DNA from 2 places in the Lysobacter sp. DMC97 genome. Region 1 is predicted to be linked to the other one. Evidence: riboswitches for the same ligand, from Rfam matches in the RefSeq annotation. Region 1 holds a riboswitch; the other holds the start of a gene.
The links. Region 1 has a riboswitch for cobalamin ahead of btuB (TonB-dependent vitamin B12 receptor). Riboswitches for the same ligand answer to the same signal wherever they lie in the genome.

Region 1 (4,412 bases):
CGCCCTGGCCATCCGCGGATTTGCCGCCACAGGCGGCGAGCGTGAAGGTGCAGGCCAGCGCCAGCAGCACGGGAGAACGTCGAAGACGCATGGCGACCTCTCGGCAACGGGATCGGCGGGCCAGTCTAGCGCGCACGACATCGATGTCGCCGTGCCGAAAGTGATGGGCGCGGCCGTGGCGGCAAGATCGCCGGCCATCGTGCACGTCGCATGATCGCGTGCGCCTATGGCAGCGTCAGATGCCGCGCGCGCTCCGGCGCCGACGCCTCCGCATGGAACGGCAGCACGCCCCAGCACGGCGCCGGCAGATGCCGCGCAAGCCACGCGAGGTTCTCCTCGCGGAACGGCATGTCCGCCTCGATCTCCGACACGATCCAGCCCGCGAGCGCGCAGCCGTCGGCGGCGATGGCGCGCGCGGTGAGCGCGGCATGGTTGAGGCAGCCCAGGCGCAGGCCGACCACCAGCACCACCGGCAGCGACAGCGCGCGCACCAGATCGGCCTGCGAGAACGCGTCGTCCAGCGGCGCTTCCCAGCCACCGACGCCTTCCACCAGCACGCGGTCGGCCTGCGCCGCGAGCCGCGCGTGCGCGGCGAGGATCGGCGCCGGGGTGATCGTCGCGCCGGCCGCGCGCGCGGCGAACGCCGGCGCGGTGGCGGCCGGCAGCGCCCACGGATTCACGTCGTCGTAGCCCGGGCGCGGATCGCTGGCGGCCTGCAGGCGCAGGGCATCATCGTTGCGCCAGCCGTCGGGCGTGGCGTCGCAGCCGCTCGCAATCGGTTTCATGCCGATCGCGCGCAGGCCGCGCGCGCGCCAGGCGTGCAGCAGCGCGGCGCTGGCGACGGTCTTGCCGACGCCGGTGTCGGTGCCGGTGACGTAGAGACTGCGGGCGGCAGGCGATGCGGTCATCGTCGGGACTCCATGCGCGGACACGCGGGCGCCCGCGCGGGGAAGGCATGGTAAGGCGCGGCGACACCGCTGTTACACTGCATGCATGAGTTTCGCCGCCATTCCGCTCACCGGCGACAAGCCGGAACAGTACGCCCAGCTCGCCGCGCAGGCCGACGCCCTGCTCGCCGGCGAACACGACCGCATCGCCAACGCGGCGAATCTCTCGGCGCTGGTCTACCACGCGCTGCCCGACCTCAACTGGGTCGGCTTCTACTTCTTCGACGGCACCGAGCTGGTGGTCGGCCCGTTCCAGGGCCTGCCCGCCTGCGTGCGCATCCCGCTGGACCGCGGCGTCTGCGGCGCGGCGGCACGGACCCGCGAGACCCAGCGCATCGCCGACGTGCACGCCTTCCCCGGCCACATCGCCTGCGATGCGGCCTCGCGTTCGGAACTGGTGGTGCCGCTGGTGCGCGACGGCGCGCTGCTCGGCGTGTTCGATCTGGACAGTCCGGTTCCGGACCGATTCGGCGTTGAAGATCAGGCAGGGCTCGAAACGATCGCGGCGCTGTTCGTGCGCAGTCTGCGCACGGACGGTTGAGCCGCGACGCCACGATTTCATTTCGCGATCCCATCCGCCCATGGCGACGTCCATCAAACTCCGCAACATCGGTCCGAAAAGCGCGGCCTGGCTACGCCAGGTCGGCCTGCGCACCGAGGAAGACCTGCGCGCGATCGGCGCGCTGGAAGCCTTCATGCGCGTCAAGCGCGCGGGCTTCAAGCCCAGCCTCAACCTGCTGTACGCGCTGGAAGGCGCGCTGATGGACTGCCACTGGCAGGACGTCCCGGCCGAACGCCGCAGCGAACTGCTGGTCGCCGCCGACGCCGCCATCGCCCTGCTGCCGCCGCCGCGCGGCCGCCCGGTCGCCTCGCCGGTGACCACCACCCACACCGTCCGCGAAGAGGCCGCCCCGGCCTTCCGCCTGTTCGACGAGCCCGACAGCGGCGATTGAGCCGCCTGCCCGCCCAGCTCGGGGCGATCGGCTACACTGCGCGCGCTTCGCGGTGATCCTGAGGCGTTTCTTCGCCACGGGATTGAAACGGGAAGCCGGTGGGTTCCGGAACATCTCCGGAACGATCCCGGCACTGCCCCCGCAACGGTAAGCGCGTCAAATCGTCGCATCCGCCACTGTGGTCTCCACGGGAAGGCGCGACGACCGAACGGATCCCTCCGTTCGCGCGCGAGTCCGGAGACCGGCCACGAAGCCACACGGTTGCGATGCGGAGGGCGTCGCGGCGATGTCGCCGTCCGCGTCCGCGCGGCCCGCCGCTCGCAGCCTGTCCTCCGTTCGCGACTTCCCGCCTGATGTCTCGCCGCGCGGGTGCGCGCGATGGAGTCCCGAATGTCTTTCCGCAAGATCACGCTGGCGCTGGCCGTTTCGGCCGCGCTGTTCTCCCCTTCCGCCTTTTCCGCAGAGACCGGCGACGATGCCGATGCGCTCGACACGGTCGTCGTCACCGCCACGCGCACGGCGGTCACCGTCGATGCGGCGCTGGCGCCGGTCGAAGTGGTCGACCGCGACGCCATCCAGCGCAGCCAGGCCAGCTCGCTCGGCCAGCTGCTGCGCGGCCGCGCCGGCATCAACCTCAGCAACCAGGGCGGCGACGGCAAGCTCAGCACGCTGTTCGTGCGCGGCGCCGAATCCGACCACGTGCTGGTGCTGGTCGACGGCGTGCGCATCGGTTCGGCGACGTCGGGCCTGGCCTCGTTCCAGGACCTGCCGATCGCGCTGATCGACCGCATCGAGATCGTGCGCGGCCCGCGCTCCAGCCTGTACGGCTCCGATGCCATCGGCGGCGTGATCCAGATCTTCACGCGTCGCGACCAGGGCGCGGCGACGTTCCGCTTCCACGCCGGCGCCGGCAGCCACGGCCGTCGCGAAGGCGGCCTCGGCTTCGGCGGCGGCAACGACCGCGGCTGGTTCGGCTTCGACGCCGGGCTGGTGACGACCGACGGCATCGACGCCTGCCGCGGCGCGGGATTCCCGGTGTTCGCCGGCTGCTTCGTCGACGGCCAGACCGATCGCGACGGCTACGAGAACCGCGCGGTGTCGGTGCGCGGCGGCGTCGCGATCGGCGATGACGTCACGCTGCAGGCGCACGCGCTGCACGTCAGCGGCCACAACGACTACGACGGCAGCTTCGTCGACAACTCCGACATCGTGCAGCAGGCCGTCGGCGCGCAATTGCAGTGGAAGGCGAGCGATGCGTTCACGCTCACCGTGTCCGCCGGCAGCAACAAGGACAGTTCCGACAACTTCCTCGGCGACGCGCCGAACGGCTTTTTCGCCAGCCGCCGCGACACCGCGTCGGTGCAGGCCGATTTCGTGCCGGCCGAAGGCCAGACGATCACCGTCGGCGCCGACTGGCTGCGCGATCGCGTCAGCAGCGACACCGTCTTCGACGACAACCGCCGCGGCGACCGCGCGGCGTTCGCGCAGTACCAGGGCCGCTTCGGCAAGCACGACGTGCAGCTCGCGCTGCGTCGCGACGACAACGACCAGTTCGGCGGCAAGACCACCGGCAACGCGGCGTGGGGCCTGGGTTTAGGTGACGGCTGGCGCGTGACCGCGGGCTACGGCACCGCGTTCAAGGCGCCGACCTTCAACGAGCTGTACTACCCGTTCTTCGGCAACCCGGCGCTGCGTCCGGAAGCCTCGCGCACGGCCGAGGCCGGGCTGGCGTGGCGCGGCGACGCCATCGGCGTGCATCTCGATGCGTTCGAGACGCGCGTGGATGACCTGATCGCCTACGACGCCTCGCTGGGCCTGCCCAACAACATCGACGAGGCCCGCCTGCGCGGCGCCGAGCTGCGCGCCGACGGCACGCTGTACGGCTGGAACGTGAACGGCGCCGCCAGCTGGCTGGATCCCGAGAACCGCGCCGCCGGCCCGAATCGCGGCAAGGACCTGCCGCGCCGTGCCCGCGAGACCGCGCGGCTGGACGTCGACCGCGCCTTCGGCGCCGTGCGCGTGGGCGTGACCGGCATGGCCGAGGGCGCGCGCTGGGACGACGTGGCCAACAGCCGCCGCCTCGGCGGTTTCGCCACGCTCGACCTGCGCGCCGAGTACCGCCTCGCCGACGCCTGGACGCTGCAGGCCGGCGTCGCCAACGTGTTCGACCGCCGCTACGAGACCGCGGTCTACTACAACCAGGCCGGCCGCACGTGGACGGTGGCGGTCCGCTTCGATCCGGGCCACTGACGGCCCCGGCGTCCCGGGCGGAAGGCCCGCCCGGGATGGCCGGCAGGCGGCTGAACGGCGGAACCTCCGCCGTCACGTTTTTGGCGTATCGTTTCCACGACGCTCGTCCCGAAATCGCGCCCTCCGCCGTCCCGCTCCGGCAACCGCCATGCCGACCCCGTCCGAACAACTCAATCCCGGCCTCTTCGTGGTCAGGCCCGCGGCCGCCACCGTGCCCGCGAAGAAGGCCGCGCGCGCATCGATGCCCGATCCGGCCGAACGC
Region 2 (4,412 bases), on a different contig from region 1:
CGAGCTGGCGCACGGCCACGCGCACGGTCTCGGCGAGTTTGTCGAAGTCGAAGAGCGGCGCGCCGCGGTCGTCCTCGGCGACATGCTGCGCGAGGTTGATCGAACCGAGGTTGCACACCGCGGTTTCGTCGGCGGAGGTGACTTCAATGATTTCGGTGCACAGGTTCGACAGGTGCACCGTGCGGCCCGGGCCGACCTGGTTGCAGGTGCGATTCGAGGCGTCCTTGAACGTCATCCAGCCGTTGCCGGTCTCGCCCAGCGTCTTCATCATCCTCGCGTACAGCGCGCGCGCCTTGACCGTGCGCACCGCGAGCCCCTGCAGTTCGGCCTGCACGTAGGCGCGCTCGAACGCCTCGCCCCACAGGTCGACGAACGCCGGCACCGTGTCCGGATCGAACAGCGACCAGTCGCCGTCGCTTTCGACGCGCTGCATGAACAGATCGGGGATCCAGTTGGCGAGATTGAGGTTGTGCGCGCGCCGCATCTCGTCGCCGGTGTTGTCGCGCAGTTCGAGGAATTCCTCGATGTCCGCGTGCCAGGTTTCGAGGTAGATGCAGGCGGCACCCTTGCGCTTGCCGCCCTGGTTCACCGCCGCGACCGAGGCATCCAGCGTCTTCAGCCACGGCACGATGCCGTTGCTGCGGCCGTTGGTGCTGCGGATCAGCGCGCCGCGCGAGCGGATGCGCGAATACGCCTGGCCGATCCCTCCGGAGAACTTCGACAGCTGCGCGACGTCGGCGTAGCGCGCGTAGATGTCGGCCAGCGAATCCTGCGGCGAATCCAGCAGGAAGCACGACGACAGCTGCTCGTGGCGCGTGCCGGCGTTGAACAGCGTCGGCGAACTCGGCAGGTAGTCCAGCGACGACATCAGCCGGTACAGCTCCAGCGCATCGCCGGGCGTCTCGCTCAGCGCCACCGCGATGCGCATGAAGAACTGCTGCGGCGTCTCGATCACCGTGCGCCGCTGCGGATGCTTCAGCAGGTAGCGATCGTGCAGCGTGCGCAGGCCGAAGTACTCGAAGCGCCGCGTCCGCGCCGGATCGATCGCATCGTTGAACTTGCGCGCGTGCTGCTCCACCGTCTGGCGCAGGCGATCGTTGATCAGGCCGAGTTCCGCACCCAGCGCGATCGACTGCGAGAACGAATGCACGCCCTGCCCGGCCACTTCCTTGTCGATGCAGCCGGACAGCAGGCGCGCGGCGAGGCGCGCGTACTGCGGCTCGTCGGCGATGAAGGCGGCGGCGGTGCGGATCGAGAGTTCGTCGAGTTCGCGGGTGGTCGCACCGTCGTAGATGCCGGCGATGGTCTTCAGCGCGACCCGCATCGGATCGATGTCGTCGAGGCCGTCGCAGCAGCGCTGCACGGCGCGCACGATCTTGCCGACGTCGACGGGCTCGCGGCGGCCGTCGCGCTTGGTCACGGTCATGGTGACGGGCGCGTGCGGCGGAGTGAGGGCGAAGTCGGACTGGCGTGCGGTGGCGGGCTCGGCGCGCGCGGGGATGGTCGCGGCGGACGGGACAGGGGACGGGGCGAGGAGGGTGTCGTGGCGCATGCGGGCTCTCCGGGGAAAAGGAGAGGGAGCGGGAGCGGCGCATGCGACCGGGCGCGGAGGGAACGCGGACGGACGACCGGCATCGCGGGGGAACGACGGGTCGCGCACAACGCCGGCCCCCGCCCCCTCGGGCGGGCCTGCATCGACGCGGTGGCGGAACGGCACGCGCCGACGTGCGCACGCGGCGCATCGCACGACGTCGACCTGCGCTCCCCGCGGAGACGGTGGCCAGACGACGCCGGAAGGACGGCGTCGGTCGAGGCAGGTCTTCGGGCTCACGGGCACGCGACCGGAGTCGCACCTACTGCGCGTCGCTTCCCGGCCGGCCCGTTGCGGGCGAAGCCAGTGCCATTGACGCGGGTCGTTCCCAGTTACCGCTGCGGGGCAGCCCCGGAATGAGCCAGCGACCGAGGTCGCCTGCCGCACCGGGTTCCCATTTCAGCCGACTCCGGGCGGAGTCGGCACCTTCGACGCGCACAACATAATGGGCTCGTCGGCATGGGTCAACACAAAATGTCGTGGCCGCGGCGCCACCAAGGCAAAACGAAGGCCGCCCGGAGGCGGCCTTCGTCGGACTGCGCGGACCGGCGCGGTGCCGGGCGCGGATTGCTGATCGGATTACTTCGCCAGGCGCTTCGCGATGGCGGCGCCGAGGTCGCCCGGCGACTTCACCGTGGTCACGCCCGCCGCTTCCAGCGCGGCGAACTTGCCCTCGGCGGTGCCGGTGCCGCCGGAAGCGATCGCGCCGGCGTGGCCCATGCGCTTGCCCTTCGGGGCCGAGGCGCCGGCGATGAAGCCGACCACAGGCTTTGTGACGTGCTTCGAGATGAACTCGGCGGCTTCTTCCTCGGCCGAACCGCCGATCTCGCCGACCATGATGATGCCTTCGGTCTGCGGATCGTCCTGGAACAGCTTCAGCGCGTCGATGAAGTTGGTGCCGTTGATCGGATCGCCGCCGATGCCGATGCAGGTCGACTGGCCGAGGCCGGCGTCGGTGGTCTGCTTCACGGCTTCGTAGGTCAGCGTGCCGGAGCGCGAGACGATGCCGATCTTGCCCGGCATGTGGATGTGGCCCGGCATGATGCCGATCTTGCATTCGCCGGGGGTGATCACGCCCGGGCAGTTCGGGCCGATCAGCACGACGTCCGGGTAGCCCTTCAGCGCGTTCTTGGCGCGGAGCATGTCGAGCACCGGGATGCCTTCGGTGATCGCGACGATCACCTTGATGCCGGCGTCGGCCGCTTCCATGATCGCGTCGGCCGCGAACGGCGGCGGCACGTAGATGACCGAGGCGTCGGCGCCGGTGGCCTTCACGGCTTCGGCGACGGTGTTGAAGACCGGCAGGCCGATGTGCTCGGTGCCGCCCTTGCCCGGGGTGACGCCGCCGACCACTTTCGTGCCGTAGTCGAGCATCTGCTGCGCGTGGAAGGTGCCCTGCTGGCCGGTGAAGCCCTGGACGATGACCTTGGTGTTCTTGTTGACGAGAACGGACATGAGATTGGAATCCTTCAGGTTGTCATCCCGAGCGACGCGAGGGACCTGCTTCTGCTTTCGACGGCGGACAGCAGGTTCCTCACTGCGTTCGGAATGACATCAAATTCAGGCGGCGACGGCCGCGACGGCCTTCCGGGCGCCGTCGTTGATGTCGTCGGCGGGGATGATGGCGAGGCCGGAGGACTTCAGCAGCGCCTTGCCGGCGTCCACGTTCGTGCCTTCGAGACGCACGATCACCGGCACCTTCACGTCGACTTCCTTCACCGCGGCGATGATGCCCTCGGCGATCATGTCGCAGCGGACGATGCCGCCGAAGATGTTGACGAAGATCGCCTTCACGTCGGGATCGCGCAGGATCAGCTTGAACGCCTCGGTCACGCGCTCCTTGTTGGCGCCGCCGCCGACGTCAAGGAAGTTCGCCGGCTCGCCGCCGTTGAGCTTGATCACGTCCATCGTCGCCATCGCGAGGCCGGCGCCGTTCACCATGCAGCCGATGTTGCCGTCCATCGTGACGTAGTTGAGGTCGTGCTGGCTGGCCAGCACCTCGGTCTCGTCTTCCTGGCGGATGTCGCGCATCGCGGCCAGTTCCGCGTGGCGGAACGTCGCGTTGTCGTCGGAGTTGATCTTGCCGTCGAGCACGGCGAGGTCGCCGTTGGTGAGGATGGCGAGCGGGTTCAGTTCGACCAGCGCCAGGTCCTTCTCGTTGAACAGGCGGAACAGGCCCAGCATGATCTTCGTCAGCTGGCCGACCTGCTTGGCGTTCAGGCCGAGGGCGAAGCCCATGTCGCGGCACTGGTACGGCTGCAGGCCCTGGACGTAGTTCACGTGCAGGGTCTTGATCGCGTCGGGGTTCTCGACCGCGGTCTTCTCGATCTCGACGCCGCCGTCGGCGGAGGCGATGAAGGTGACCGCCTTGCTGCTGCGGTCGACCAGCACCGACAGGTACAGCTCCTGCGCGATGTCGGTGGCCTGCGTGACCAGCACGCTGTCGACCGGCAGGGCGACGCCGGCGGACTGGTAGGTCGACATCTTCGTGCCGAGCATGCCCTTGGCGTAGTCGCGGACCTCGTCGTAGGTCTTGGCGAGCTTGACGCCGCCGGCCTTGCCGCGGCCGCCCGCGTGGATCTGGGCCTTGACCACCCAGAAATCGCCGCCGATGGCCTTGGCCGCATCGACGGCCTCCTCCGGGGTGCGCGCGACGCGCCCGGCCGGGACTGCGATGCCGTATTCGGCAAACAACTGCTTCGCCTGATATTCGTGGAAGTTCATGTCGGTTCCATGCGGGAAAGGGCGAGCCGCACCGGGTGCGGTCGGCCGCGCGGCCACGGGCGCCGGGGACGGCGGAAAGGGGCGCGGACAGCTGGCT

Region 2: it holds a riboswitch for cobalamin, as region 1 does, so the genes downstream of both, ACT53Q_RS13275 (ribonucleoside-diphosphate reductase subunit alpha) here and btuB (TonB-dependent vitamin B12 receptor) in region 1, are expected to answer to the same signal.

What each region holds. Positions count from the first base shown of each region.
Region 1 covers NZ_JBQUZR010000003.1:72,102-76,513, reverse strand. The annotation lists gene ACT53Q_RS06480 (efflux RND transporter periplasmic adaptor subunit) at 1-91, opposite strand, end outside; gene bioD (dethiobiotin synthase) at 225-908, opposite strand; gene ACT53Q_RS06470 (GAF domain-containing protein) at 994-1,488, shown strand; gene ACT53Q_RS06465 (TfoX/Sxy family protein) at 1,529-1,900, shown strand; cobalamin riboswitch at 1,934-2,164, shown strand; gene btuB (TonB-dependent vitamin B12 receptor) at 2,291-4,150, shown strand; gene ACT53Q_RS06455 (hypothetical protein) at 4,299-4,412, shown strand, end outside.
Region 2 covers NZ_JBQUZR010000005.1:365,820-370,231, forward strand. The annotation lists gene ACT53Q_RS13275 (ribonucleoside-diphosphate reductase subunit alpha) at 1-1,426, opposite strand, end outside; cobalamin riboswitch at 1,796-2,037, opposite strand; gene sucD (succinate--CoA ligase subunit alpha) at 2,171-3,046, opposite strand; gene sucC (ADP-forming succinate--CoA ligase subunit beta) at 3,152-4,315, opposite strand.